DNA from 4 places in the Streptomyces gamaensis genome. Region 4 is predicted to be linked to each of the others. Evidence: riboswitches for the same ligand, from Rfam matches in the RefSeq annotation. Region 4 holds a riboswitch; each other region holds the start of a gene.

Region 1 (7,208 bases), on a different contig from region 4:
GGGTGACGCTGCGCGAGGTGCTCAAGGTGCTGCAGGACCAGGGGCTGGTGGAGAGCCGGCGCGGCCGTTACGGGGGGACGTTCGTCCGCGCGCGGGCCGGCCGGATCCGTACGGCCGCCGCCGGTACGGACGAACTGCGGCGCCGCATCGCCTCGGTGGACGTCGAGGACACGCTGCGTTTCCGCGAGGTGCTGGAGGTGGGTGCGGCCGGGCTGTGTGCCGCGCACGGGCTCGACGCGGGGCAGCGGGAGCGGCTGCGGGCGGCCCTGGAGGCCACCCACGAGGCGCCGTTGGCGGACTACCGGCGCCGGGACACCCTCTTCCACCTGACGCTGGCGGAGCTGTCGGGTTCCCCGTCGCTGGCCGCGCAGTACGCGGCGGTGCGGGCCACGGTCAACGACCTGCTGGACTGTATCCCGCTGCTCGTACGGAACCTGGAGCACTCGCAGCTCCAGCACGCGGCGCTGACCGAGGCCGTGCTGGAGGGGGACGCGGACGCGGCCCGCGAGGTGATGCGCGAGCACTGCTGCGGGACGGCGGCGCTGCTGCGCGGCTTCCTCGCGTGAGGCGCACACGTAACGAGCGTTTTACGCACGGGGGTTGCCCTGCGGCGTCCACCGGAGCAAAGGTATGGCGCAAAACCTTTACTGCGAGGAGCCGCGCCGATGCCCGACCGTACGGACTCCCCCAGCACGCCGCCCGCGTCCGCGCCGCCCGGTGCCGACGCCCTCGACGCCTATCTGGAGCGGCGCACGCTGCGCCGGGGCAGCGCCGGCCCGCTCCTGCTCACCGGCCTGGGCGTGGCCTATGTCGTCTCCGGTGACTACTCCGGCTGGAACTACGGCCTCGCGCACGGCGGTTTCGGCGGGCTCGCCGTCGCCGCCGCCCTGATGGGGCTGATGTACACGTGCATGGTCTTCGCGCTCGCGGAGCTGGCGTCCGTCCTGCCCACGGCGGGCGGCGGCTACGGCTTCGCGCGGCGCGCGCTCGGCCCCTGGGGCGGCTTCCTGACCGGGACCGCGATCCTCATCGAGTACGTGCTCGCGCCCGCCGCGATCTCCCTGTTCATCGGCGACTACGTCGAGTCGCTGCACCTGTTCGGGCTGACCTCGTCCTGGCCGGTGCACCTGGCCTGTTTCGTCGTCTTCATCGGGATCCACCTGTGGGGCGTCGGCGAGGCGCTGCGCTTCTCCTTCGTCGTCACCGGCATCGCCGTGGCCGCGCTGCTGGTCTTCGCGGCCGGCGCGCTCACCGACTTCGACGCGGGGCGGCTCACCGACATCCCCGTGGACCAGGGCGCGTTCGGGGCGGCGTCCTGGCTGCCGTTCGGCCTGCTGGGCATCTGGGCGTCCTTCCCGTTCGGCATGTGGTTCTTCCTCGGCGTGGAGGGCGTGCCGCTCGCGGCGGAGGAGACCCGGGACCCGGCCCGTTCGCTGCCGCGCGCCATGGCCACCGCGATGGGCGTCCTGCTGCTGCTCGCCGTCCTCACCTTCCTCGCCGCGAGCGGCGCGGGCGGCGCCGACGCGATGAAGGACGCGGGCAATCCGCTGGTGGCCGCCCTGCAGCGGGACGGACACCCCACCGTGCTCGGCAGGATCGTCAACTACGCGGGGCTGGCCGGGCTCGTGGCCTCCTTCTTCTCCCTCATCTACGCGGGCTCGCGGCAGTTGTTCGCCCTCTCCCGGGCCGGCTACCTGCCGCGGTTCCTGTCCCTGACCAGCCGGCGCAAGGCCCCCTGGCTCGGGCTGGTCGTGCCCGGCGCGCTCGGCTTCACGCTCGCCGCGGCCACCGGGGACGGGGCGCGCATGCTCGACGTCGCGGTGTTCGGGGCGACCATCTCCTACGCGCTGATGTCGCTCTCCCACATCGTGCTGCGCCGCCGCGAACCCGCTCTCGCGCGCCCGTACCGCACGCCCGGCGGGGTCGTCACCTCCGGGGCGGCGTTCGTGCTCGCGTGCGCGGCGCTGGTGGCGACGTTCCTCGTCGATGTCGCGGCGGCGCTGATCGCGCTCGCCGTCTACGCTGTCGCGGCGGGCTACTTCGGCTGCTGGAGCAGGCACCGGCTGGTGGCGCGGGCACCGGAGGAGGAGTTCGCGGCGCTGGCGCGGGCCGAGGCGGAGCTGGCCCGTGAGTGAGTCACGCGAGCACGACCCGAAAGGCAGCACGAGGACCATGCACGATCTGCCGTCGCACGACCTGCCGTCGCACGAGCCGTCGGACGAGCCGGGTGACACCGCACCCTCGGCACCGCCCCTGATAGGTGTCACCACCTACTTCACCCGGGCCCGTTGGGGCGCCGCCTGGGACCTGCCCGCGGCCCTGCTGCCGGCCGACTACCCGGGCTCCGTACAACGGGCCGGCGGACTGGCCGTGATGCTGCCGCCGGACGACCCCACGTCCGCGCCCGCCGTGCTCGACCGGCTGGACGGGCTCGTCCTCGCGGGCGGCGAGGACCTGGACCCGGCGCTGTACGGGCAGGAGCCGCACGAGCGCGCGGGCGCCCCCGTCCCGGAGCGGGACCGCTGGGAACTGGCCCTGCTGGCCGCCGCGTTGGAGCGCGGCACGCCGGTGCTGGGCATCTGCCGGGGCATGCAGCTGATGAACGTCCACGCCGGCGGCACCCTGGTCCAGCACCTGCCGGACCGGGTCGGCCACGACGCGCACAACCCGCGCACGGGTGTCTTCACCGATCACCGCGTCACGCCCGTCGCGGGCACCCGCACCGCCTCCCTGCTCCCGGCCTGCGCCGTGGCCACGCACCACCACCAGGCCGTCGACCGCCTCGGCCCCGGCCTCCTGGCCACGGCCCACGCCGACGACGGCACGATCGAGGCCCTCGAATTCCCGGGGGCGGCCTTCGCGGTGGGGGTGCAGTGGCATCCGGAGGCGCGGGGTGACCTGGCGGTCATGCGGGGCCTGGTACGGGCTGCGGGCGCCGCTGGGAAATCAAGCCCCTCCGGGGCCACCCCCTAGGACACCCCCCGCGTCAGCCCCAACAGCTCCCGCGCCGGCCCCGCAGGCCGCTGCCCCACCGGCCACACCGCCCGCAGCGCACGACGCAGCTGGATCCCCGCCACCGGAATCTCCACCAGCCGGCGGGCCGCCACCTCCTCCCCGATCGCCAGCTCGCTGAGCACGGACGGCCCCGCCCCGCTCACCGCGGCGGCCTTCGCCGCCGTGGTCGACGCGAGTTCCAGCAGCGGCGGCGCGGCCCCGCCGTACGCGGACAGCGCCGCGTCCAGCACCTGCCGCGTGCCCGAGCCGCGTTCGCGCAGGATCAGCGGGGTGGCGGCGAGCTCCCGGGCGGCGAGGGGGGCGCGGCGGCGGGCCCACGGGTGGGAGGGGGCGGTGACCACCGCGAGCCGGTCGTGGCCGACGACCGCGCCGTCCAGGCCCGGCGGTATGTCCAGGCCCTCGACGAAGCCGAGGTCGGCGGCGGAGGAGAGCAGCCGCTCGGCGACGGCCGCCGAGTTCCCGGCGAACAGGGACACGGCCGTGTCCGGGCGCCGCGCGCGCAGGGCGACGAGCCAGCCGGGCAGCAGGTACTCGGCGATGGTCATGCTGGCGGCGACCCGCAGCCGGGAGTCCCGGCGGGTGCGCAGCGCCTGCGCGCCGGCGTCGAAGGCGGCGGCGGCCTCGACGATCCGCCGGGCCCAGTCGGTGACGAGCACCCCGGCGTCGGTGAGCCGCGAGCCGCGCGGCGACCGCTCCACGAGCGCGACCCCGAGCATCCGCTCCATGCTGCGGATCCGGCTGCTCGCGGCGGGCTGGGTGATGCCCGTCTCCTTGGCGGCCCGCCCCAGGCTCCCCAGCCGCGCGACGGCCAGCAGCAGTTCCAGCGCGGCGAGGTCGGGGACCCGGTGGGCGAGCGGCCCCTGCGGGCCGGCGCCGGGGGCATCCGCTCCGCCCGGTGTCGCGCGGGCCTGCTCCGCGCCCTCCCCTTCACCCATGCTCATCACCCCACCTTATGCCCTCATAGACACAAAGCCCCTGGTGGGAGCGGCCCGCCCGGGCGACCGTGGAGGCATGACCACGCTCGCGCACCCCCGCACCCCCACCCGGGAGACCGCCCCGCCCCGCCCCGGGCTGCGGCACTTCGGGCCCAACTGGTACGCCTCCGTGATGGGGACGGCCATTGTCGCGAGTGCGGGGGCCGCGCTGCCGGTGACGGTGCCGGGGCTGCGCGGGGCCTGCCAGGCCGTGTGGGTGCTCGCCGCGCTCGCGCTGCTCGGCGTGCTCGCCGCGCGGGCCGGGCACTGGGCGCGCCACCCCGACCAGGCCCGTACGCACCTCGGTGACCCGGCCGTGGCCCCGTTCTACGGCTGTCTGGCGATGGCGCTGCTGGCCGTCGGCGGGTCGACACTCGCCGTCGGCAAGGACGTGATCGGCACACCGGCGGCCGTGGCCGTGGACGCCGTGCTGTGGACGGCCGGCACCGTCGTCGGTCTGCTCGCGGCGACCGCCGTGCCGTACCTGATGGTGACCCGGCACAGGATCGCCCCGGACAGCGCCTCCCCGGTGTGGCTGCTGCCCGTCGTGGCCCCGATGGTGTCCGCCGCGCTCGGTCCGGCGCTCGTACCGCACCTGCCGGCCGGGCAGTGGCGGCAGGCGATGGTGCTGGGCTGCTACGGCCTGTTCGGCATGAGCCTGCTGGCGACCCTGATCCTGCTGCCGGCGGTCTTCGCGCGGCTGGTGCACCACGGTCCGCTGCCGCTCGCGCTGACGCCGACGCTGTTCCTGGTGCTGGGCCCGCTGGGCCAGTCCACGACGGCCGTGAACAACCTCGCCGACGCCGCCCCCGGTGCGCTCGCCGGCCCGTACGCGCAGGCCGCGGCCCCCTTCGCCGTCCTGTACGGCACCCCGGTGACCGGTTTCGCGCTGCTGTGGCTGGCGCTGGCGACGGCGATGGTGGTGCGGGCGCTGCGGCAGGGCATGGGCTTCGCGATGACGTGGTGGGGGTTCACCTTCCCCATCGGTACGTGCGTCACCGGCGCCGCCGGCCTCGCCCGGCACACCGGTCTCACCGCGTTCACCTGGCTCGCGGTGGCCCTGTACCTCGTGCTCGTCGCCGCGTGGGCGACGGCCGCGACCCGTACGCTGCTCGGTCTGGTCAGCGGCAGGCTGCTCGCAGCGCCGCGCCCAGCACCCGCGGTGCCCGCGTCAACGACGGCCCGTACCAGGTGAGATGACGTCCGCTGACGAGCGCGCAGGGCAGTCCGGGGAAGGCCTCGGGGCCGTCGTCGGCGGTGAAGCGGTAGGGCTCGTCGGGCAGGACGACGAGCCCCGCTCCGCACGCGTTGAGCTCGTCGATGCCGATGCGGGGATAGCGTTCGGCGTGCCCGGCCCAGGCGTTGGCCACGCCCAGCCGGGCCAGCAGGTCGCCGGCGAAGGTGTCCCGGCCGAGCACCATCCAGGGCCGGCGCCACACGGGCACCACGGCCCGTACGGACGGCTCCCCGGCCCGTACGTCCCGCCACGCCTCGCGCGCCTCGGCCAGCCAGCCGGGCCGCTCCAGTCCGCAGCCGGCCACCAGGACCCGCTCCAGCTCGGTGAACGCCTGCTCCAGGGAGCGGACTTCGGTGACGAGCACCCGCAGCCCGGCGGCCCGCAGCGCGGCCAGGTCGGCGGGCCGGTTCTCCTCCTCGTTGGCGACGACGAGGTCGGGGGCGAGGGCGGCGATCCGGGCGGTGTCGGGGTTCTTGGTGCCGCCGATCCGGACCGCGTCGAGGCCCGGCGGACGCGTGCACCAGTCGGTGACGCCCACCAGCAGTCCGGGGGCGCTCGCGGCCACCGCCTCGGTGAGCGAGGGCACGAGCGAGACGACCCGGCGGACAGCGGTGCGCATGGCCATGATCACAGAGTATGCCGCGCGCGCAACTCCTGTGGCTAGACTGCGCGGTGCAGCTGGTTCGCCCCGTCCGCCAGGCGGGAGCGTCGTAAGAGGGAATCCGGTGCGAGTCCGGAACTGCCCCGCAGCGGTGAGCGGGAACGACCGCCGTCATACGCACTGGACGCCCGTGGCGTCCGGGAAGCGACGGCCAGTAGGTGCCCGGCCCTTCGGCCGGGTGCGCCCGCGAGTCCGAAGACCTGCCACTGCCCGCACACTGGAAAGCGGGGTGCGGTTCCGCACGAACTCGCGAAGGAGAGTTCCGTGAACGCAACGCGTACTGCGCGTGTCCGCCCGACGCTGCACGGCTACCCCCGGCAGGGCCCCGACCGGGAGCTGAAGAAGGCCGTCGAGAGCTACTGGAAGGGCCGGATCACCCAGGATCAACTGCTGGCCGAGGCGGCCCGGTTGCGTGCCGCCGCCCGTGAGGAGCTGCGGGCCCGCGGCATCGCGGAGATCCCCACCGGGGACTTCTCGCTCTACGACCACGTCCTGGACGCCACCTGGGCCGTCGGCGCGATCCCGGCCCGGCACCGGGCGGCGGCACGGACGGACACGCACACCGATCTGGACGTCTACTTCGCCATGGCGCGCGGCACCAAGGACGTGCCGCCGCTGGAGATGACGAAGTGGTTCGACACCAACTACCACTATCTGGTTCCCGAGTTGGGCCCGGACACGGTCTTCACGCCCGACTCCCGCAAGCAGGTCGGCGAGTTCACCGAGGCCCGCGAGGCCGGATACTCCGCCCGGCCCGTCCTGCTCGGCCCGGTCAGTTTCCTGCTGCTGGCCAAGCCCGCCCCGGGGGTGGCCGCCGGCTTCGAGCCGCTGACGCTGCTGGACCGGCTGCTGCCGGTGTACGCGTCGCTGCTCGCGGACCTGCGGGCCGCGGGCGCTGCGTGGGTGCAGCTCGACGAGCCCGCCCTCGTCCAGGACCAGCCGCCCGCCGTGCTGAACGCCGTCGCCCGCGCCTACCGGGACCTGTGCGCCGTCGAGGACCGGCCCAGGCTGCTGGTCGCCTCCTACTTCGACGAGCTCGGCGAGGCCCTGCCGGTGCTCGCCGGGTCCGCCGTCGAGGGACTGGCGGTGGACTTCACCGGTCCGGCCGCCGGTAACCTCGGCGCCCTGGCCCGGCTCGGCGGGCTGCCCGGCAAGCGGCTGGTCGCGGGCGTCGTCGACGGCCGCAACGTGTGGGCCGCCGACCTGGAGGGCGCCCTGTCGACGCTGGCCCAGCTGCTGCCCCTCGCGGGCGAACTCGACGTCGCGCCCTCCTGCTCGCTGCTGCACGTCCCCCTCGACGTCGCCGCCGAGCGCGAACTGG
Region 2 (7,208 bases), on a different contig from region 4:
GGTACCGCATCGGACGCAGGGTCAGCTCGAAGCCGGGGTCGAGCAGGTTCTTGGGGCGTTCGGCAGACATTACTGGCAGGCCTCGCAGGACTCGGGGTTCTCAAGGGAGCAGGCGATGGCGTCCGCGTCGGGCGCGGCCTGCTGCGGGGGGACGGGGGCGGCCGCGGCGGCACCGCCGGACGCCGCGCGGGCGATCCGGGTCGCCGGGCGCGAACGCAGGTAGTACGTCGTCTTGATGCCCTGCTTCCAGGCGTACGCGTACATCGAGCTGAGCTTGCCGATGGTGGGCGAGGCCATGAACAGGTTGAGCGACTGGCTCTGGTCGAGGTACGGGGTGCGGGCCGCCGCCATGTCGATCAGGGAGCGCTGCGGGATCTCCCAGGCCGTGCGGTACAGCTCGCGCACCTCCTGCGGGATCCACTTCATGTCCTGGACCGAGCCGTTGGCGTCGGTCAGCGCGTCGCGCGTGGCGCGGTCCCATACGCCGAGCTGCTTGAGGTCCTCCACCAGGTAGGTGTTGACCTGGAGGAACTCGCCGCTGAGCGTCTCGCGCTTGAAGAGGTTGGAGACCTGCGGCTCGATGCACTCGTAGACGCCGGCGATCGAGGCGATCGTGGCGGTCGGCGCGATCGCCAGCAGCAGCGAGTTGCGCATGCCGGTCGTCGCGATACGGGCCCGCAGCGCCTCCCAGCGGCCGGCCCACGCGGGCACGGCGTTGGGGTAGTGGTCCGGGTGCAGCACCCCGCGCGCGGTACGGGTCGCGGACCAGGCCGGGTGCGGGCCGTGCCGCTCGGCGAGGTCGGCGGACGCCTCGTAGGCGGCGAGCATGATGCGCTCGGAGATCCGCGTGGACAGCTCCTTGGCCTCCGCCGAGTCGAAGGGCAGCCGCAGCCGGAAGAAGACGTCCTGCAGACCCATCAGGCCCAGACCCACCGGCCGCCAGCGGGAGTTGGAGTTGCCGGCCTGCTCGGTCGGGTAGAAGTTGATGTCCACGACGCGGTCGAGGAAGGTGACGGCCGTCCGGACGGTCGCGTCGAGCTTCTCCCAGTCCATCCCGCCGTCCTCGCCCAGGTGCGCGGCGAGGTTGACCGAACCGAGGTTGCAGACAGCCGTCTCGCTGTCGTCGGTGACCTCCAGGATCTCCGTGCAGAGGTTGGAGGAGTGGACGACCCGGCCCTTCTCCGCGGTCTGGTTCGCGGTGCGGTTGGCGGCGTCCTTGAACGTCATCCAGCCGTTGCCGGTCTGCGCGAGGGTGCGCATCATCCGCGCGTACAGCACCCGCGCCGGGATCGTCTTGACGGCCTTGCCCTCGGCCTCGTAACGGCGGTACGCGGCGTCGAACTCCTCGCCGTACAGGTCGACGAGGTCGGGGGTGTCGGCGGGGGAGAACAGCGACCAGTCGGCGTCCGCCTCGACCCGGCGCATGAACTCGTCCGGGATCCAGTGCGCGATGTTGAGGTTGTGGGTGCGGCGGGCCTCCTCACCGGTGTTGTCCCGCAGCTCCAGGAACTCCTCGATGTCCGCGTGCCAGGTCTCCAGGTACACGCAGGCCGCGCCCTTGCGGCGGCCGCCCTGGTTGACGGCGGCGACCGAGGCGTCGAGGGTGCGCAGGAACGGCACGATGCCGTTGGAGTGCCCGTTGGTGCCGCGGATCAGCGAACCCCGGGAGCGGATCCGGCTGTAGGACAGGCCGATGCCGCCCGCGTGCTTCGACAGCCGCGCCACCTGGTGGTAGCGGTCGTAGATCGAGTCCAGCTCGTCCAGCGGCGAGTCCAGCAGATAGCAGGAGGACATCTGCGGGTGGCGCGTGCCGGAGTTGAACAGCGTGGGGGAGGACGGCAGGTAGGACAGCGAGCTCGTGAGCCCGTACAGCCGCGCCACGTCCTCCAGCGCCCGCTCCGAGTGGTCCTCGGCCAGACCGCAGGCCACGCGCAGCAGGAAGTGCTGCGGGGTCTCGATCACGTCGCGGGTCAGGGGGTGCCGCAGCAGATAGCGGGAGTGCAGGGTGCGCAGCCCGAAGTAGCCGAAGCGGTCGTCCGCGCCCTGGGCGAGCGCCTCCTGCACGAGCGCGTCCAGGCGGGCCGCGTGGGTACGGACGAACTCGGCCGTGCCGTCGGCGATCAGGCCCTCGCGGTGGCCCACCGCGACCGAGGCCGAGAACGAGACGGCGCCCTGCCCGGCCGCCTCCTCGGCGATGGCGAGGGTGAGCAGCCGCGCGGCGAGCCGCGAGTACTGCGGCTCCTCGGCGATCAGCCCGGCGGCCGCCTCGATGGCCAGGGCCCGCAGCCCGGCCTCGTCCGAGCCCGGGTGACGGCCGCGCAGCGCGGCGGCGGCGACCTTGCCCGGGTCGGTGGCGGGCAGATCGGCGGTGAGTTCGGTCAGGGTGCGCAGCAGCGCGGTCCCGGGACCGTCGTTCGCTTCCGCGGTAGCTGAGACCGGACCTGCAGCCGGATCGGCGGGCGCGATGGTCACTGGAGGCTCTCCTCGCTCGGCAAGTGGCCGGGCGGGCGGTGCGCGGCGGTCGCACACGCGCATGCGCCCCGTACGGTCCCTTACGGACGTACGTGAGCATGCGCGCAGGCGCCCGTCGGCCCAACCCGCGAGGCCCGGACGTGTTCCTCACCCGCCGGCCGGGCCGGGCGGGCTCGGGACGGGCGCGCTGCCGGCAGGTCCTCGGACTGCAGGTGCACCGCAAATGAGTACACATTCACCGTTGCGGGACAGTTCCGGATTTCCACCGGATTCCCCTGCGTCGACAGCGAGGAAGAGCATACATCTAGTGCCGTGCCTCGCACGCGCCCCCCACATCTAGTGCCGGGAACGTGTTGGTGCGCCCACAGGCGGTGTGCTTGCGGCCCTTTGCGGGGGCCCGGGACGGGGCCGCGCGGAGCGGGCGCGGGGCCCTGTGGTTCCCTCACTCCATGGGCGAAGCACAGGTGTTGCGCGTGTTCACGGGCCCCGACGGCACGGGCGGGAATCCGCTCGGCGTCGTCCGCGACGGCGCGGCCGTACCGGACGCGGACGCACGGCAGCGGCTGGCCGCGCGGCTGGGCTTCAGCGAGACAGTGTTCATCGACGACCCGGACCGGGGCAAAGTTGACATCCGGACCCCGAGCACTCGACTGCCCTTCGCGGGCCACCCGCTGGTGGGTGCGGCGTGGTTGCTGCGGCGGTACGGCCACGGGGCCGGCACCCTGCGGCCGCCGGCGGGGGAGGTGCCCGTCCGCTTCACGGCCGACGGCGACGTGTGGATCCGCTGCCGCGCGCGGTGGGCGACGGGCCGCGTGATGCGGCAGTACCCCTCCCCGGCCGAGGTCGACGCCCTGCCCGCCCCGCCTCCGGGCGAGGGCTGGCTCTACGCGTGGGCGTGGCAGGACGAGGCGGCGGGCGCGGTCCGCGCCAGAGGCTTCCCGAGGCGCGGCGACGGCGTCACCGAGGACGAGGCGACCGGTGCCGCGGCCGTCACCCTCACCGCCGGACTGCGGCGCGGACTGGACATCCGTCAGGGGGCGGGCTCACGGCTGCGGACGCGGTACGCGGAGGACGGGTGGGTGGAGCTGGGCGGCACGGTCGCGCTGGAGCGGTGACGGGCGTTGCCCGCAGGGGAGTTGACGGGGGCGGCCGGGCGCGGCCGGGCCGGTTCCGGCGCCCGCGGGCGCCGGCGGCGACCGCCCGTCGTCACACCCGTCAGTGCCCCCCGGAACCGCTCGCGACCCCCGGGTCGCCCACGTCCGCCGTGTAGTCCGTCGCCTTCGTCTCGTCCACCCCGTCCGGCGCCTTGACCGCCTTCAGCACCAGCGTCAGCACCACCGCCACCGCCACGTTGAGCACGAACGCGGTCAGCCCGATGTACCCCTTCTCCCCGATGAGGGGGATCAGGTTCGTGTTGCCGAAGTGGTCCTGCGTCGCCGACGGCGTGTCGTACGCGCGCCACGTCCCGTACACCATGCCGGCCGCCCAGCCGGCCAGCAGGGCCCAGCGGTGGAACCAGCGGGTGAACAGGCCGCCGACGAGCGCGGGGACGGTCTGGAGGATCCAGATCCCGCCCAGGAGCTGGAAGTTGATGGCGACGGTCTTGTCCATCGTCAGGACGAAGACGAGCGCGCCGACCTTGACGAGCAGCGAGGCGAGCTTGGAGACCTTGGCCTCGTGCTCGGGGGAGGCGTCGGGCCGCAGGAAGTCCTTGTAGATGTTGCGGGTGAAGAGGTTGGCGGCGGCGATCGACATGATGGCGGCGGGCACGAGCGCGCCGATGCCGATCGCGGCGAAGGCGACCCCCGTGAACCAGTCGGGGAACATGTCCGAGAACAGCTGCGGAATGGCGAGCTGACCGTTCTTCACCTTCACGCCCGCCGCGATGGCCATGAAGCCGAGCATGGCCAGCAGGCCGAGCATGAGTGAATACAGCGGCAGGATCGTGGTGTTGCGGCGGATGACGTTGCGGCTGCTGCTGGAGAGCACGGCCGTGACCGAGTGCGGGTAGAGGAACAGTGCCATCGCGGAGCCCAGTGCGAGGGTCGCGTACGCCCACTGCGCGTCGGCGCCGGGGACGAGCGAGCCGCGCGGGGCCCCGGTCGCGGGGTTCGTGGCGGCGAACGCCTCCGCCGATTTGGCGAAGATGTGCTCGAAGCCGCCGAGCCGCAGCGGGATGTAGACGATGGCGACGGCGATGACGATGTAGATCAGGGCGTCCTTGACGAACGCGATGAGCGCGGGCGCGCGCAGCCCGGAGGAGTAGGTGTAGGCGGCGAGCACGCCGAAGGCTATGAGCAGCGGCAGGTCCTTCATGAACCAGTTGGAGCCGCCGCCCACCCCGAGCACGTCCAGCACCGCCTGGATGCCCACGAGTTGGAGCGCGATATAGGGCATCGTCGCGAGGATGCCGGTGAGCGCGAGGGCCAGCGAGAGGCCCTTCGAGCCGAAGCGGCCGCGCACGAAGTCGGAGGAGGTGACATAGCCGTGGCGGTGGGCGACGGACCACAGGCGCGGCAGGAAGGTGAAGACCAGCGGATAGCACAGGATCGTGTACGGCACGGCGAAGAACCCGGCCGCGCCGCCCGCGTAGACCGCCGCCGGGACGGCGACGAAGGTGTAGGCGGTGTACAGGTCGCCGCCCAGCAGGAACCAGGTGACCCAGGTGCCGAACGACCGCCCGCCCAGGCCCCATTCGTCGAGACTGTCGGCGTTCTCGGCGGCGCGCCAGCGGGAGGCGACGAAGCCCATCACCGTGACGACGAGGAAGAAGAAGACGAAGACGGCGAGGGCCACGCCGTTCACGCCGTGCCCGCCGCCGGCGGCGTACGTCACCGCCGTCACCGCCGCTCACCGCCCCCGCGGACGCGCTCGTGGCGGCGGACGATCGTGTACGCGGCCACGGTGAGCAGCGTGGAGATCAGCACCCACAGCATCTGGTACCAGTAGAAGAACGGGATGCCGAGGAGCGCGGGGGTCTGCCGCGCGTAGGAGCCGACCCACAGCATCGCGGCGAAGGGCAGCGCCAGGCATACGCCCGCGACGGCCAGCGGCACGGTGACGACGGCCCTGCGGGCGGGCCGTGCCCCGGACTCTCTTCCCGGCAGCGGTGGTTGTGCCATGGCGATGACTCCGTCCCCGTAGGTGATCACATCAGTGACGCACAGGAAAACTAGGGGAGGCCGCCGGTGGGCGTCATCCCCTGTCCGGATATCGGTATGGCAACATCGCCGTGGGGAACCGCCCGGTGAGCTGCGGGAGTTCCCCTTCGGGGGCTTTCAGTCCGGGCGCCGCAGCCGGGCCACGAACTTGTAGCGGTCGCCCCGGTAGACCGATCTGACCCACTCGACCGGCTCGCCCTGGGCGTCCAGCGAGTGCCGGGAGAGCAGGAGCATCGGCAGTCCGGTGTCGGTGCCGAGCAGGCCCGCCTCGCGCGGGGTGGCCAGTGAGGTCTCGATGGTCTCCTCGGCCTCGGCCAGCCGCACCCCGTAGACCTCGGCCAGCGCCGTGTACAGCGAGGTGTACTTGGCGAGGCTGCGGCGCAGGGCCGGGAAGCGTTTCGCGGACAGGTGGGTGGTCTCGATGGCCATCGGCTCCCCGCTGGCCAGCCGCAGCCGCTCGATGCGCAGGACGCGGCCGCCGACGGCGATGTCGAGGAGCGCGGAGAGCCGGTCGTCGGCGGTGATGTAGCCGATGTCCAGCAGCTGGGAGGTCGGCTCCAGGCCCTGGGCGCGCATGTCCTCGGTGTAGGACGTGAGTTGGAGCGCCTGCGAAACCTTGGGCTTCGCGACGAATGTCCCCTTTCCCTGGATGCGCTCCAGTCGTCCTTCGACGACCAGTTCCTGAAGGGCCTGGCGTACGGTGGTGCGGGAGGTGTCGAACTCGGCGGCCAGGGTGCGCTCCGGGGGGACGGGGGTGCCCGGGGGGAGCGTTTCGGTCATCTCCAGCAAGTGACGTTTGAGCCGGTAGTACTTGGGAACGCGCGCGGTGCGCGAGCCGCCCTCCCCGCCGCTGTCCGCGACGGCCTCCTCGGTCACCATGACGTGCCTTCCCGACTGAAGTCCTGCTGCTGTCCCGCTGCTGTCACCGGCTCCTCCGTCTGTCGCGGTCACATGGTGGCACGGGCAGGGCCCGGGGGTGCCGGAGTTGTCCCGGCCGACGCGAGGTGTCGGTCCGGTAACGGAGCCGACAGCGACTCTTATACACCCTTGACACCCCAAAAGGTCTAGGCCAAGCTGCGGGCACTGGTCTAAACCATTAAAGACCACTTTTGGGCGGGCACTTCGCCCGATGTTTCGTTTCACCTGCGTTCTGAGGTCGGGGAGAGTGTTGTGAAGCGTGGGCTCATAGCAGCGACGGGTGTCGCGGCCCTGTTGGTGAGCGTCGCGGCCTGTGGGTCCAGCGGCGGCGACAAGGGCTCGGACGGCGGGAGCGGCAAGACCCTGACCGTCTGGTTCATGGACGGCTCCAACCCCAAGGGCTGGACGGACGCGGTCAAGGCCGAGTTCGAGCAGAAGACCGGCGCCAAGCTCGATGTCCAGGTCCAGAAGTGGGACGGCATCCAGACCAAGCTCACCGCCGCCCTCTCGGAGACCTCACCGCCGGACGTCGTCGAGCTCGGCAACACCCAGACCCCCGCCTACGCGGCCACCGGCGGCCTCGCCGACCTCGGCGGGCTGAAGAAGGAGATCGGCGCCGACTGGACCGAATCCCTCAACAAATCAGCCGTGTTCGAG
Region 3 (7,208 bases), on a different contig from region 4:
GGCGCAGCCGCGCAGCATGGCCTCGGCGGACAGCTCGATATGGCCGGCGGGGCTCTGGGCGGCGACACAGATCTGTTCGAGCTTGACCCACACCGCCCAGTTGCCGAGCGGGGTCAGGGTGGCCTCGCGCGCGCCGTCGGCCTCGTTCCGCCGCACGTCGAGGGCGCCGACGGAGGCGAGCCCTTCGAGGGCCCAGTCGAGGAGCCCGGCCAGCGGGTCGCTGCCGTCGGCGGCGGGGACGGGAGCCGGCCGGGGTGCGGGCGGGCCCGGGCAGCCGGTGGGGACCTCGCAGCGCTCGGCGCGGATCTCGGCGACCCGCTGCTGCAACAGGTCCAGCAGCATCGCGACGGCGACCGGCCCCGCCGACAGGTGCATCACGGACAGCAGCTGGGGCGCCGCCTCGACGACCTCGGCGGCGACGGTCGCGTCGGTGCCGGGGGGCGCGGGGTGGGCGAGGGACCAGGCGTCGAAGAGGGCGACCCAGCCGCGCAGCACGGCACCGTCGTCACGGTCCCAGGCGTGCAGCCGCCAGCCGGGGCGGGCGCTGTCGCCGTGGAGCTCGATGAGGCCGGCGAGGCGGGCCCGGTCCCAGTCGGCGCGCACCCGGTGCGGCGTCAGGCGCAGGGTGGCGGCGGCCTGTTCGGCGGCGGCCGCGTCCAGGCCGCCGGACGCTCCGGGCCGCAAGGGGGTGCCGCGGCCGCGCTCGGCGGCGGCCCAGCGGGCCACGTGGACGGCGCCGGTGAGGCCGCCTCTCGCCTGCCGGGCGAGTTCGGCGGGGGCCGGGGTGCCGGCGGGCGGTCGGGGCGCCGGTCGGGAACCCCGTCCGGCCACCGCCCTGCGGGCGGCGGCGATCGGCTGTCGGGGGACGAGTCTGAGCCGGGAGTCGCGCGGAGTACGGGACGTCACAGGAGCAGTCTTGCCGTTGACGCTCCGAAAACCCAATCGGAATCGACTCTCCGGACCGGGCCCCGGGCGGGGGTGGCCCGCGCCGGCCGCCCGGCCGCCGTCAGCGGGGCTGCCCGTAGCCGCGCAGTTTGTCGGTGGCGGCGGCGAGTTGGTCCCGGCTCAGCAGGGCCGGGCTGCGGCCGGGGACGGCGGAGGCGGCGAGCCACACCCTGCACATCCACTCCAGCTGCGCGGTGCGGTCGTAGGCGGCGTCGAGGCCGGGGCCGAAGGTGAGGGTGCCGTGGTTGCGCAGCAGGCAGCCCGTGCGTCCGTCGAGGGCGCGCAGCATGTGGCGGGCGAGTTCCTCGGTGCCGTAGAGGGCGTACGGGGCGACGCGCACCGGTCCGCCGAGGGCGCCGGCCATGTAGTGGATGAGCGGCAGCTCGGTGACGAGGGTGGAGACGGCGGTGGCGTGCACGGCGTGGGTGTGCACGACGGCGGCCGCGTCGGTGGCCCGGTAGACGGCCAGGTGCATGGGCAGTTCGCTGGTGGGGGCGAGGGCGCCGAGCACCTGCCGCCCGTCGAGGTCGACGCCGACGGCGTCGTCGGGGCCGAGCCGGTCGTAGGGGACGCCGCTGGGGGTGACGAGGATCGTTTCGCCCACTCTCGCGGAGACGTTGCCGGAGGTCCCGACGACGAGCCCGTCGGCCACGGTGCGCCGCGCGGCGGCGACGACGCCGGCCCACGCCTGCCGGATCGCCTCGCGGCGGGCGGCGGAGTCCCGGGGGGAGGTCTCCCGGCGCGCGCGGCCGCCCCGCTGTGCGGTTTCGCCTCCGGCGCCGGGCGCGTACCGGACGGCCTCGCCGCCCGCGCGCCCGCCCGCCCCCGGCCGGGCGGGCCCACCGCGCCCGCCCCCGGCAACCGCGTCCCCGTGGGACTGCCCGCTCCCGGTGTCGTCACCGTCACAGCTCCGGGCACCGCGGTGCTCGGCCCCGCCGTCGGTCCGGCCTCCGCGCGCCCCCGCGCCCCCGTGTCCGTCCCCGCGCATGTCCGGGCCCTGGCCGCCGTTCACAGCACCCTCGTTCATGGATGACCCCCTCCGGTTCGCCTCACCGCTCGGCCCGACCCCGTTCACCTTCCGTTCACCCAGAGTCCTTACGGTCCTGGCTGTACTGTCCATCGAGCGATTGCCTGGGTGACCAGACGGACATGGAACACATCACGCTTCTCATCGGGATCGTGATCGTCACGGCCTTGGTGTTCGACTTTACGAACGGCTTCCACGACACGGCCAACGCCATGGCCACCACCATCTCCACGGGAGCCCTCAAGCCCAGGACCGCGGTGGCCATGTCCGCGGTCCTCAATCTGGTCGGCGCGTTCCTGTCGGTGGAGGTCGCCAAGACCATCTCCGGCGGGATCATCGACGAGAGCTCGGGAATCCGCCCGGAAGTGATCTTCGCGGGGCTGGTCGGGGCGATCGTGTGGAATCTGCTGACGTGGCTGGCGGGCCTGCCGTCCAGCTCCTCGCACGCGCTGTTCGGCGGTCTGATCGGCGCGACGCTGGTGTCGGTCGGCGCCGGCGGTGTGCACGGCGACGCCGTGGTGATGAAGGTTCTCATCCCGGCGGTCGCGGCCCCGGTCGTGGCCGGTCTGGCCGCCATGGCCGCGACCCGGCTGACCTTCCGGCTGGCCCGGGGCCGGGACGAGAACGACACCGCCAAGGGCTACCGCGCGGGGCAGATCGCCTCGGCCGCGCTGGTCTCCCTCGCCCACGGCACCAACGACGCCCAGAAGACGATGGGTGTGATCACCCTGGCCCTGGTCACCGGCGGCGTCGTGGCCCCGCACTCGGACCCGCCGGTGTGGGTCGTCGTCTCGGCGGGCCTGGCCATCGCGCTCGGTACGTACCTGGGCGGCTGGCGCATCATCCAGACCCTCGGCAAGGGTCTGACGGACATCAGGCCCGCGCAGGGCTTCGCCGCGCAGACCGGTGCCGCGACCGTCATCCTCGCCTCCTCGCACATCGGTTTCGCGCTCTCCACGACGCAGGTCTGCTCCGGTTCGATCATGGGCGCGGGGCTGGGCCGCAAGGGCGGCGTGGTGCGCTGGTCGACGGCGGGCCGCATGGTGATCGCCTGGTGTCTGACGCTGCCGGCCGCCGGTCTGGTCGCGGGCGGGGCCGCGCTCCTGGCGGAGCAGGGCGACTGGGGTGTCGCCGCGGTGGCGGTCCTCGGTCTCGCGGTGAGCGGAGCGATCTGGCTGGCCTCCCGCCGCAGGCCCGTCACGCACGACAACGTCACCGATTCCCCCGCGGAGCCGCAGGCCGAGCCGGTGGGTGTGGTCACGGCCGCGATCCAGGCCGTCGCCCCGCCGCCGCCCGCCGCGCTCGCCGCCACCGCCACCGCCGCCCCCGAGCCCGCGCCCGCCGCGGCCGCGAGCTGACCGGAGAGAAGCGATGAACATCAACTGGGCAGCTCTCGGGCAGGTCTTCGGCGTCAGCCTCGTGGTGACCGTCGGGCTGGTCGGCGTCTTCACCCTCGGCATCGTCGGCACCTCCCGCAAGGCGGGTACGGACGCTTCCGCTTCCGGGGGCGCGACGCCCCTCGCGCGCACCGGCGCGTACCTGTGCTACGCGGTGTGCGCGGCGGCCGTCGGCTACGGGATCCACCTGATCGTGGCCTGAGCCCGCGCCGCCTCCGCTTCGCCCCTGTCCCGCCGGAAACGGCAGGGCAGGGGCATCTTCATGCCTGATGAGGCGAGTTGACGGGCCCTCGCGGACCGTGGTGGACTTCCGGAGCCAAACGGCGACAGCGCAGAGGAAGCCGGTGCGAATCCGGCGCGGTCCCGCCACTGTCACCGGGGAGTGTCCCCCACTGTCAGGCCACGGCCCGCCCTGAGCGGCGGGCGGGAAGGCCGGGGCGACGCGGATCCGGGAGCCAGGAGACTCTGGGTCGCCGGTCACGTCGAGCCAGGGCGCGGACCCTGAGTGAGGACACATCGCATGCGCGGCCGCCTTCGACCACTGCCCTGCCGGACGGAGCACTCGGGCCCGGGCACGGTCTGATCCGATGCGCGCCGAACACCTCGCCTTCGCGTGCGGTGCCGCGCTCGGCCACCTCGGCGATCTCGCCTTCGGCGATCCGCGCCGCGGCCATCCGGTGGCCGCGTTCGGGCGGGCCGCGCAGGCCGTCGAGCGGCGCCTGTGGCGCGACCACCGCGGGCGCGGGGCGCTGCACACCCTGGTCTGCGCGGGCGGTACGGCCCTCGGGGCCGCCCTGCTGGCCCGTACCGTCCGTACCCGGCTGCCCGCCCCCGCGCGTGTGCCCGCCGAGGTCGCCCTGACCGCCGTCGCCACCTGGGCCGTGCTGGGCGGGACCTCGCTGGGCCGGGAGGCGCGGTCGGTCGCGAAGGCGCTGGAGGCCGGGGACCTCGACGCGGCGCGCGAGCGGCTGCCGCACCTGTGCGGGCGCGACCCGCAGGCGCTGGACGGGCAGCAGATCGCGCGGGCCGTCGTGGAGTCGGTCGCCGAGAACACCTCCGACGCCGTGGTCGGCGCCCTCGTGTGGGGGGCGCTCGTGGGCGTGCCGGGGCTCGCGGGCTTCCGCGCGGTCAACACCCTGGACGCGATGGTGGGGCACAAGTCGCCGCGCTACCGGCGGTTCGGCTGGGCCTCGGCGCGGCTGGACGACGCCGTGGGCTGGCCCGGCGCCCGGCTCACGGCGGTACTGGCCGTGCTGGCCGGCCCGGATCCGCGGACCGCGTGGCGGGTGGCCCGGCGGGACGCGGCCCGGCACCCGAGCCCCAACGCGGGCCCGGTGGAAGCCGCGTTCGCGGGCGCGCTCGGGGTGCGGCTGGGCGGCACCCTCGCCTACGGCGGCCGTGTGGAGCACCGGCCGGTCCTGGGCGCGGAGCTGCGTCCGGTGGAGGTCGCGGACATCGAGCGCGCGGTGCGGCTCTCGCGCCGGGTCGCGTTGCTGGCGCTCGGGGTCGCGGCCGGCGCGCGCACCACCGGGCAGGCGCTGCGCGCGGGCGGGATCCGGCGTGCGGCGGGCAGCATCTCGAAAGGCGTCCCGACAGGCGTCGCACAAAGCATCGTGAACGGGGCGAGGGGGAGGAACCGGTGACAACAGCGGTACGGGGCGGGGGTCTGCTCGTCGCCGGGACGACCTCGGACGCGGGCAAGAGCGTGGTGACGGCCGGGATCTGCCGCTGGCTGACCCGCAAGGGCGTCAAGGTCGCCCCGTTCAAGGCGCAGAACATGTCGCTGAACTCGTATGTGACGCGCGAGGGCGCCGAGATAGGGCGGGCGCAGGCCATGCAGGCGGCCGCCGCGCGCGTGGAGCCGAGCGCGCTGATGAACCCGGTGCTGCTCAAGCCGGGCAGCGACAGCAGCAGCCAGGTCGTGCTGATGGGCAAGCCGGTGGGCGAGTTGAGCGCGCGCGGCTACCATTCCGGGCGCCAGGAGCGGCTGCTGGAGACGGTCACGGGCTGTCTGGAGGAGCTGCGGCGTACGCACGACGCGGTGGTCTGCGAGGGCGCCGGCAGCCCGGCCGAGATCAATCTGCGGCGTACGGACATCGTCAACATGGGGCTCGCGCGGGCCGCGCGGCTGCCGGTGGTCGTGGTCGGCGACATCGACCGGGGCGGCGTGTTCGCGTCGTTCTTCGGGACGACGGCGCTGCTCTCGCGCGAGGACCAGGAGCTGATAGCGGGCTATCTGGTCAACAAGTTCCGCGGCGATGTGAGCCTGCTGGAGCCGGGCCTGGACATGCTGCGCGGTCTGACGGGGCGCCGGACGTTCGGGGTGCTGCCGTTCACGCACGGTCTGGGCATCGACGAGGAGGACGGCCTGAGGGTGTCCCTGCGCGGGGTGGTGCGCGAGTCGGTAGTGGCGCCGCCGTACGGCACGGACGTGCTGCGGGTCGCGGTGTGCGCGGTGCCGCTGATGTCGAACTTCACGGACGTGGACGCGCTGGCCGCCGAACCGGGCGTGGTCGTACGGTTCGTGGACCGCCCCGAGGAGCTGGCCGACGCCGATCTCGTGGTGGTGCCGGGCACGCGCGGCACCGTGCGCGCGCTGGCGTGGCTGCGCGAGCGCGGGCTCGCGGACGCGCTCGCGCGCCGCGCGGCGGAGGGCCGGCCCGTGCTGGGCATCTGCGGTGGTTTCCAGTTGCTGGGCGAGCGCATCGAGGACGAGGTCGAGTCGAGGGCGGGAGTCGTCGACGGGCTGGGGCTGCTGCCGGTCCGGGTGCGGTTCGCGCGGGAGAAGACGCTGACGCGGCCGTCCGGCAAGGCGCTGGGCGAGCCCGTCGAGGGCTACGAGATCCACCACGGGGTCGCCGAAGTCCTCGGCGGTGAGGGCTTCCTGGACGGCTGCCGGGTCGGCCAGGTGTGGGGCACGCACTGGCACGGTTCGCTGGAGAGCGACGGCTTCCGGCGGGCGTTCCTGCGCGAGGTGGCGCGGGCGGCGGGCCGGGCGTTCGTTCCCGCCCCGGACACGAGCTTCGCCGCGCTGCGCGAGGAACAGCTCGACCGGCTGGGCGACTTGATCGAGCAGCACGCGGACACGGAGGCGCTGCTGCGGCTGATCGAGGACGGGGTGCCCGGCGGGATGCGGTTCATCCCGCCGGGGGCGCCGTGACCGCTCGCGCGGAGCCGGGAACACAGCCGCGCCGCCCCGGCCCGTACGGCGCCCGCAGCACCACACCGACCACCGCACCGGCGTCTGCCGAAGGAGCAATCACCGCATGAGCACCCCGTACCCCTTCGCCGCGATCGTCGGCATGGACCGTCTGCGGCTCGCGTTGCTCCTCAACGCGGTGAGTCCCTCCGTGGGAGGCCTCCTCATCCGCGGCGAGAAAGGCACCGCGAAGAGCACCATCGTGCGCGCCCTGGCCACCGTCCTCCCGGACGTGCCGGTGGTCGCGGGCTGCCGCTTCGCCTGTGATCCCGCCTCGCCCGACCCGCAGTGCCCCGACGGCCCGCACCAGGACGGCTCGGGCACCACCCGCGCGACCCGCTTGGTCGAACTCCCCGTCGGCGCCTCCGAGGACCGGCTCGTCGGCGCCCTCGACATCGAGCGGGCCCTGTCGGAAGGTGTGAAGGCCTTCGAGCCGGGCCTGCTGGCCGACGCGCACCGGGGCGTGCTGTACGTCGACGAGGTCAACCTCCTCCACGACCATCTCGTGGACCTGCTGCTCGACGCGGCAGCGATGGGCACCTCGCACGTGGAACGCGAGGGTGTCTCCGTCCGCCACGCCTCCCGTTTCCTGCTCGTCGGCACGATGAACCCCGAAGAGGGCGAGCTGCGCCCTCAGTTG
Region 4 (7,208 bases):
TCGTGTGGCCCGCGCACCTTCCGCATCCGTTCCGCGCGAGGCGCCGCGCGCAACAGCTGTGAACGGCGGGACAGTTCGTTCCCGTACAGAGGGATCCCCGGTCCGACGCGGGTGTCGCGGGGCAAGCTGTCCATGTGACGTCTCGGCACCGCCGACGTCGGACACGATCACGTCGCCGCGTTCCCGGGGAAGGATGGATCGCCTTGCCGCAGATCGCCTTGCCGCACCGCAGACCCGGGCGTGCTCTCTCGGCCGCCTTCGCCTCGATCGGGCTGGTCGCAAGCGCGCTCACCGTCACGTCCTGCAGCGCGGGCGCCGGGCCGGACACCCCCGTCGGCCCGTCCCTGGCGGCGTCCGGTCCGGCGCACACCGACGTGTTGTTCGTCGGCGCGCATCCGGACGACGAGTTCCCGTCGCTGGCCACGTTCGGGCAGTGGGGCGAGCGGCAACGGCCCCTGAGCACCGGGGTGGTGACCATCACCCGGGGGGAGGGCGGGGGCAACGCCCAGGGCGAGCAGGAGGGCCCCGAGCTGGGGATGATCCGCGAGACGGAGGAGCGGAGAGCCGTCGGTCGCGCCGGGATACGGAACGTCTTCTACCTCGACAAGCCGGACTTCTGGTACACGCTGTCGGCGCCACTGACCGCCAAGGTCTGGAACAAGCCGCCGCGGCCGTCGGCGGACACGCTCTCCGGACTGGTCCGGCTGATCCGCGCGACCACGCCGCGGAAGGTCGTGACGATGGACCCGCGACCGTTCAAGCAGCACGGCGGCCATCAGGAGGCCGGGCGTCTCGCGATCGAGGCGTTCCGCCTGGCCGGTGACGAGAAGGCGTTCCCCGAACAGATCACCAAGGAGAGGTACCGGCCCTGGACGCCGTCCCAACTGCTCGCCCAGAACGGGGGGTTCACGACCGGTTCCGTGGGCGCGGAGTGCGCCAGGAAGCAGGAGAAGGACGAACGTACCGGGCTCCCCGTCATCGGTTACTGGACCGGGACGCGGTCGGGCAGGCAGAACAAGACGTGGGCCCAGATCGAGCGCGACGCGGCACGCGACTACGTCACCCAGGGCTTCGGGTCCCTGCCCGCCACCGTCGACACCCCCGCGGACAAGCTGCCCTGCGAGTGGTTCACCGTCCTCGCCGACCGGGGGAAGCCGGTGAGCCGTCCTGTGCGCGAACAGTCCGGGCTGCGCCCCCTGTACGCCGAGTTCCGCGACTGGGCGCGCGGGGCGGGCATGCCGTGGCTGGCGAACGACGCCCAGCCCGACTACCCGGCCAACCCGTCCACCGTCGTCCCCGAGGTCGACAAGGCCCCTGACGTCGACGGGGTGGCCGGTCCCGGCGAATACCCGGGCCCGGAGCTGACGTTGCAGCAGTGGGAGGGCGCGAAGTGCCGGGACAAGAGCGACTGCTCGGCAACTGCGCGGTTCTCCCGCCACGGTGACGACCTGTACGTGATGATCCGCGTCACCGACGACATCAAGGGCTACGCGCTCGACGCCGCCAAGGACTGCAAGCGCCACTGGCGCACCGACTCGGTCGAGATCGACCTCGACCCGCAGGGCCGCTCCGACGACACCTCCACCACGTTCAAGGCCGGCATCCTCCCCTTCACCGCCCACGGCGGCGGTCCGTGCGCCGAACGCGACGGCGACAACCGTCAGGGGCCGGCGAAGAACACCGCGCCCGGCATGACCGTCGCCTCCGTGGTGACCGACGACCCGTACACCGGCTACTCGGTCGAGGCGAAGATCCCGCTCGCCGACCTGCCCGCCCCCGTCGACCCGGACCGCCTCACCGCGAACGTCCTGCTCTACGACTCCGATTCCCAGGACAGGACCGGCAGGACGCGGCTGGCCTGGTCCCCGTACGGCAGTGCCCAGGCCGACCCCTATGTGTGGGGCACCCTGCGTCTGCCCGGCTACGTCCCCCCGCCCGGGCGCCCGGCACTCGCCCCCGTGATCCCCCAGGACGCCGCGCGGAGCGCGCGGTCCCCGGCATCCCGCGACCAGGCCGAGCGCACGGGCGTACGAGCCGACGGCCGTGGGCCGTTCCCGCCGTGAGCCGATCGTGGCCCGGGTCAGTCGCGGGACGCGGTGTCGTCCTCGGTGTCGAGGGCGGGTACGGACCTGGGGCGGCCGTCCGCGGTGACGGCGACGAACGTCAGCCGGGCCGTGGCGACTTCGGAGGCGGGGCCGGAGGCGTTCCAGCGTTCGGCGGTGACGCGCACGGCGACACTCATCGAGGTACGGCCGACGCGCAGCAGTGCGGCGTGGGCGCTCAGGAGGTCTCCGGCGCGGACGGGAGCGAGGAAGGTCATGCGGTCCACGGAGACGGTGACGGCCGGGCCGTCGGCATGCCGTCCGGCGGCGGCCGCGGCCGCGTCGTCGATGAGTTTCATCACGACACCGCCGTGGATGGTGCCGTAGAGGTTGGTGTCGTGCTCGCTCATGATGTGGGCGAGGGTGACCCGGGAGTCGGCGGGGGTCTTGCGGGTCCGGGCCGGGGTGGTGTCCGTGCCCAGGGGGCTCGTCGTCATGGCAACTCTCCTTCGCGAGCTGGCCTGTGAGCCCGCGAGGAGGTGCCGGCACGGCGCGGCCGCCGCGCTGCCGGCCCGCCCTCGAAGGTCACCGGGTGGTCCGCGTGCGAACGCCGCACGCGGGCAGTGGCAGGTCTTCGGACTCGCGGGCGTCTCTCGTGGGGCACGAGCTGCCTAGTGGCCGTCGCTTCCCGGACCGGGGTCCAGTGCGTATGACGGCGGTCGTTCCCGCTCACCGCTGCGGGGCAGTCCCGGATTTCCACCGGGTTCCCTCTTGCGACGCCTCCCGCCTGGCGGACGGGCGCGAACCAGCTGCGTGATCAGCATAACCGCCGCGTGCGGGGCCGGACGGTCCCTGGGCAGGCAGCTCTCCGTCGACGAGAACAGCAGTACTTTCGTGCCGTATCCGGTCGAGCCGTGAGCTCTGCTGCATGTGTACGGGTGCCGTCTCCCGCGAGGGAGTTCAGCCGGCGGCCTCGAACAGCTCCCGTGCCGCGGTGAAGGCCCGGGCGAGGGATGCCGGGTCCGGTCGCAGGTCCGCCGTGATCGTGTCGAGGCCGCGCAGGCCCGCGCGGTCCAGCAGTCGTTTCTCGTTGGTGGCCCACTCGCCGCGCGCGGCGAGGACCGCGTGTGCCGTCTCCAGTGCGGCGGTTGCCAGTGCGCCGGCCGCCTCGGTGGCCCGGCCGCGCGGTACGTACGCGCCCTGGGCGTACTGGAGGGTCAGGGCTGCCCGGCTCCTCCACCACGGCGGGGCCGACTCGCGCAGGGCTTCCGGGTGGTCGGGGCGGGGCAGGGTGCCGCGCAGGACCCGGCCCAGGGCGAGTTCGGCGACGATCAGGTAGCTGGGGATGCCCGCGAGGTGGAACATCAGCGGTTCCCAGTGGAAGCGGCCCTCGCGTGCTTCGGCGAGTTCGTGCTCGACGGCGTCGAGGTCGCGGTAGTGGACGTCGACGTGTCTGCCGTCGATCGTGAGCCAGGCTCCCCCGTTGAAGACGCCACCGCCCCAGGCGCCGAGCTCGGACACCTCGCCGTCCCAGCCGACGGCCCGCAGTGCGGCCGGGTCGAAACCGCCCCGGTAGTAGACGGCCAAGTCCCAGTCGCTGTCGGGGGAATGGGTGCCTTCGGCGCGCGAGCCGCCGAGGGTGACGGCGTGCACGGTGGGCAGGGCGGCGAGCCGGTCGGCGACGGCGTCGAGGAACTTCTCGTCGGTCATCGGGATCCGATCTGTGCGGCGGGCGGGCAGGACGTCGGCCCATGATGCCCGAGCCGGTACGGCGGCCCGCCTCCGCCCCCGGCCGCTCGGGGGGGCGGGTCAGTGCGTGCCGGGTGAGGTATCGCCCGTGGCGATGCGGGCCATGGAGGTCAGGGCCACGGAACCCGGTCTGAGGTAGTTGTCGTGCCGGGCCCGGCCTGCGTCGAACCGGCGGGCCCCGAAGGTCGCCGACGCCGGATCGGCGCCGAGCCCCAGGGTGGTGCACAAGAGGTTGACGCTGGCGTTGGGGACGTGGGCGATCCAGTCGTTGCTGCCGACGCCCGCCCACACTCGTGCCTCCGTGCGCAGTTCGGAGGCGCGGTCCGCGCCCGTGCCGGGGCTCGCGTAGAAGACCATGTCGGCGGCGTGCAGGCCGTGCGCGGCCCGGCCGCAGACCACGGAACCGTAGGAGTGGCACAGCAGGGAGATCCGCGCCGAGGGCGCTACGCGTTCCAGGTCGCCGACGAAGCGGCGGAGTTCAGGGGCGCCGCGCTCGGCCCGGTCCGTGGTGAGCAGTTCGACGCTGAAGGCGGCGGGTGCCCGGTACCCCAGCCACGCGACGACGGCCACGGGGGTGTCCGGGCTCTGCCGGCGCATCTCCTCGTGCAGGACGCGGGCACCGCCGGCCAGGTGCTTGTACGTCCCGAGGTCGGCCGAACCGAACGTGTCGAGCGTGGTGTTCGCCCCCGGGACCAGCACGGCTACGCGTCGGGCGGCCGCGAGGTTTCCGACGACCTCGACGGCGGTGCCGTGACGTGCGTCGAAGGCGAAGAACGTACGGTCCCGCGCGCTCATCGCACGCAGCGTGCCGGCCCGGCCGGTGGCGTCGGCTCCCGCTGCCATGTCGGCGGCTGCGGCGATGTTGGCGCGGTTCGCGCCGTACCGGGCCTCCAGCGTGGCGGCGGTGGCGGCCGGCAGGACGGGAGGTTCCGGTGCCGGAACCGGCGTGCCGGCGGAGACGGGCTGATGCGGCGCGGCCAGTGAGGCGGCGCACGCGAGGGTCAGGAGACTGCGGCGCAGCCAGGCACGAGGACGGGGCACGGGCTCCTCTTGGTGCACGACGACGTAGTTTTCAGCGTTTTCAGCGTTTTCAGCGGTCGCGCTCACGCCGTTCGGGCGGGGCGCGCGACCATGTCGGGGTGGGGGACGGCTTCGGCCGGGACGCTGCGGCGCCGCGCGGCCGGGCAGGGGGGAACCCTGGGGAGGCCGTCCCCCACCCCTGCGTCCGGGGGCTACGCGTTGTCCGTCGCGGACGCTGCCGCCCTGCGGCGTCGGGTCGCGACGGCCACGGCGCCGCCGGCGCCCAGGAGCAGCGCGGCGCCGGCGGCGAGGCCGACGACGTTGCCGCCGCCTGTCTCGGCCAGTTCACCCGCGACCTCGGTGTCGCCCACGGGGGCCGCGGACAGGGCATCGGACGGGCTCGGCGTGCCGTCCGAGTCCGGGGCCGCCTCGGGGTCGCCCTCGGTGGTGGACCCGGCGGGCGGCTCGGGCTGGGGCTCGGAGGGGTTCTGCTGCTCGGGAGCGCCCCCGGCGGGGGAGACCGCACCCGACTTCCCGGGCGGGGTCGGGGACTTGTCGGGGCCGCCCTCGCCGGTGCCGTCCTTGGGCGGCTCGGGCTCGGACTTGGAGGGGTCCGGGGTCACCGATCCGGCGGTGCCGGGGGCGGGCTTCTTCTCGGTCGGCTTCTCGGTCGGCTTCTCGGTCGGCGTGGAGCAGTCCTTCGTGCCGCCGTTCCAGTGCGCGATCTTGTCCTTGATGACCGGGTGCTCCGGTCCCTTCGGCAAGTCACCGTGTTTGAAGCCGTCTTGAGCGTTGAGTTTGCCGTCGTACTTGACGTTGCCGCGGTAGAGGTCGACCTGCGCGTAGCAGCCCGCGGCCGGCACCCCGACGTCGAGAGAACTGGGGGCGGCACCGGACTTGATGTTCACGGTGTCGAAGTCGTGGAACACCTGCTGACCGGAGGTCGACCAGGTTGCGCCCTGTGTGCTGTACGAGGCAAGGGATGCAGCGCACTTCTGGGATCCTGGCGCGGTACGCACCTTGATATGGACCAGACCGTCGTCACCGGGCTTGCTGATGTCGCCGGCCTTGAGGGAGGGGCGCCAGTTGTCTCCGTCGAGGGAGAACTCGCAGCGGTCGGCAGGGGACTGACCGCCGGGCAGTACGGGCTCCTGCCCCTTGCCGGTACCGGCGAATGCCGGCCCCGCGCCGAGCGCGACCACCCCGATGCCGCTGCTGAGGATCACGGCCGCCCTGCGGGCCAGCCGGTTGCGCCGTGCTGTGGATGAATTGATTGACGTAGTGGACACTCGTATCTCCTCGAAGGAACCTTCCTTGAGACATCGATTCTTACGTGGTGCACACCCCGGCGATATCGACCATCGCACCTTGCCTGTAGTCACGCCGCCCCGATGCACAAGACGAAAGTCCACATTGTCGAATGCGGTGTTCAGCGGCGCGGGTGGTGCGTCCTGACGGCGAAGTCGAGACCATGCGCGGCACGGAATTCCTCATGGGCGCGGACGACTTCGGCGCTGTTCGGAACTGTCGCGCGGAGGCCTGCGCGTACACCATGCGGAACAGGGTCAGGCTGACGGCCCCGGAGGCGGAGACGAGGGCTCCCATGCGCCCCGACGTACGCACCGCTCGGCACCCCGCCGTTCGGCGAACGCGCCATGTTCAACGCGGCGGGGCAGTCCGGGCAAGCGCATCATCCCTGGGACTCCTTGCGGGCCTTCTTCTCGAACCATGCCGCGGCGTCCGGATGGAGACGGCGGCGCGGGGCATGGCCCGCGACCGGGTCGTGGTAGGCGGCGTACGCCTCGGCGAACCACTCCTCCGCGCAGGAGAACTGGTACGGGGACACGACGTGTTCACGGGCTGATGCCAGGTAGCTGCACCATTCGCCGTAGTGGCTGACCTGATAGACGCGTCCGTCACGGGTGAGGCGGTCCGCCCCGCCATCGGGAAGCATCCAGGGTTGCGCGGTCGCGAACTTCAGGTCCGCGAGCAGCTGCCGGAGGGCTTCGTGGCCCATCTGCTCCGTGGCATCGGGCCAGTCGCGGGTGAATTCGCCGATCAGCGCGTCGCTGAGTGCCGGTGGGTTGCCTTCGGGGTCAGGGGCGATACGGTCTGCCAGCCAGATGCGGACCTCGTCGTCGGTGATGCCGTACGGGGCGAGGAAGGCACAGGCGACCTGGTAGTGCCCGAGCTGGCCCTCGTGGAGGAGCCAGCCGCCGAATTCCGGCTTGCGGGCCTCCACCATTTTCCATTGGCAGCGCTCGTCCACGCTGTGGCCGATCTCGTGGCGCATGGTCCAGGAGAACAGGCTGCCGTGGGCCAGCGCGCCGCCCATCACCTGGCGACGGTTGTGCGAGCACCCCATGACCGAGCACTTTTGGCCCATACTGAGGCCCT

The links. A riboswitch is a leader RNA that binds a small molecule or an ion and turns the genes downstream of it on or off. The one in region 4 is predicted to bind cobalamin.
Region 1: linked by a shared signal. The riboswitch ahead of metE (5-methyltetrahydropteroyltriglutamate--homocysteine S-methyltransferase) and the one ahead of ACFP1Z_RS12460 (acyl-CoA thioesterase) in region 4 are both predicted to bind cobalamin.
Region 2: linked by a shared signal. The riboswitch ahead of ACFP1Z_RS00935 (ribonucleoside-diphosphate reductase subunit alpha) and the one ahead of ACFP1Z_RS12460 (acyl-CoA thioesterase) in region 4 are both predicted to bind cobalamin.
Region 3: linked by a shared signal. The riboswitch ahead of ACFP1Z_RS20115 (cobalamin biosynthesis protein) and the one ahead of ACFP1Z_RS12460 (acyl-CoA thioesterase) in region 4 are both predicted to bind cobalamin.

The regions. Positions count from the first base shown of each region.
Region 1 covers NZ_JBHSPB010000016.1:19,178-26,385, reverse strand. Annotated here, with positions in the region: gene ACFP1Z_RS23810 (FadR/GntR family transcriptional regulator) at 1-566, shown strand, start outside; gene eat (ethanolamine permease) at 666-2,135, shown strand; gene ACFP1Z_RS23800 (gamma-glutamyl-gamma-aminobutyrate hydrolase family protein) at 2,128-2,973, shown strand; gene ACFP1Z_RS23795 (LysR family transcriptional regulator) at 2,970-3,950, opposite strand; gene ACFP1Z_RS23790 (TDT family transporter) at 4,027-5,184, shown strand; gene ACFP1Z_RS23785 (helical backbone metal receptor) at 5,111-5,851, opposite strand; cobalamin riboswitch at 5,888-6,109, shown strand; gene metE (5-methyltetrahydropteroyltriglutamate--homocysteine S-methyltransferase) at 6,152-7,208, shown strand, end outside.
Region 2 covers NZ_JBHSPB010000001.1:215,782-222,989, reverse strand. Annotated here, with positions in the region: gene ACFP1Z_RS00940 (ribonucleotide-diphosphate reductase subunit beta) at 1-70, opposite strand, end outside; gene ACFP1Z_RS00935 (ribonucleoside-diphosphate reductase subunit alpha) at 70-2,472, opposite strand; cobalamin riboswitch at 2,648-2,772, opposite strand; gene ACFP1Z_RS00930 (PhzF family phenazine biosynthesis protein) at 2,922-3,587, shown strand; gene mctP (monocarboxylate uptake permease MctP) at 3,688-5,277, opposite strand; gene ACFP1Z_RS00920 (DUF3311 domain-containing protein) at 5,313-5,594, opposite strand; gene ACFP1Z_RS00915 (GntR family transcriptional regulator) at 5,751-6,512, opposite strand; gene ACFP1Z_RS00910 (extracellular solute-binding protein) at 6,804-7,208, shown strand, end outside.
Region 3 covers NZ_JBHSPB010000012.1:49,067-56,274, forward strand. Annotated here, with positions in the region: gene ACFP1Z_RS20095 (hypothetical protein) at 1-906, opposite strand, end outside; gene ACFP1Z_RS20100 (class II aldolase/adducin family protein) at 1,007-1,642, opposite strand; gene ACFP1Z_RS20105 (inorganic phosphate transporter) at 2,095-3,330, shown strand; gene ACFP1Z_RS20110 (hypothetical protein) at 3,344-3,571, shown strand; cobalamin riboswitch at 3,705-3,834, shown strand; gene ACFP1Z_RS20115 (cobalamin biosynthesis protein) at 3,957-5,012, shown strand; gene ACFP1Z_RS20120 (cobyric acid synthase) at 5,009-6,529, shown strand; gene ACFP1Z_RS20125 (putative cobaltochelatase) at 6,636-7,208, shown strand, end outside.
Region 4 covers NZ_JBHSPB010000006.1:278,569-285,776, reverse strand. Annotated here, with positions in the region: gene ACFP1Z_RS12470 (FUSC family protein) at 1-62, shown strand, start outside; gene ACFP1Z_RS12465 (sugar-binding protein) at 204-2,063, shown strand; gene ACFP1Z_RS12460 (acyl-CoA thioesterase) at 2,081-2,539, opposite strand; cobalamin riboswitch at 2,651-2,868, opposite strand; gene ACFP1Z_RS12455 (nucleotidyltransferase domain-containing protein) at 3,003-3,752, opposite strand; gene ACFP1Z_RS12450 (alpha/beta hydrolase) at 3,852-4,832, opposite strand; gene ACFP1Z_RS12445 (hypothetical protein) at 5,024-6,100, opposite strand; gene ACFP1Z_RS12440 (hypothetical protein) at 6,502-7,208, opposite strand, start outside.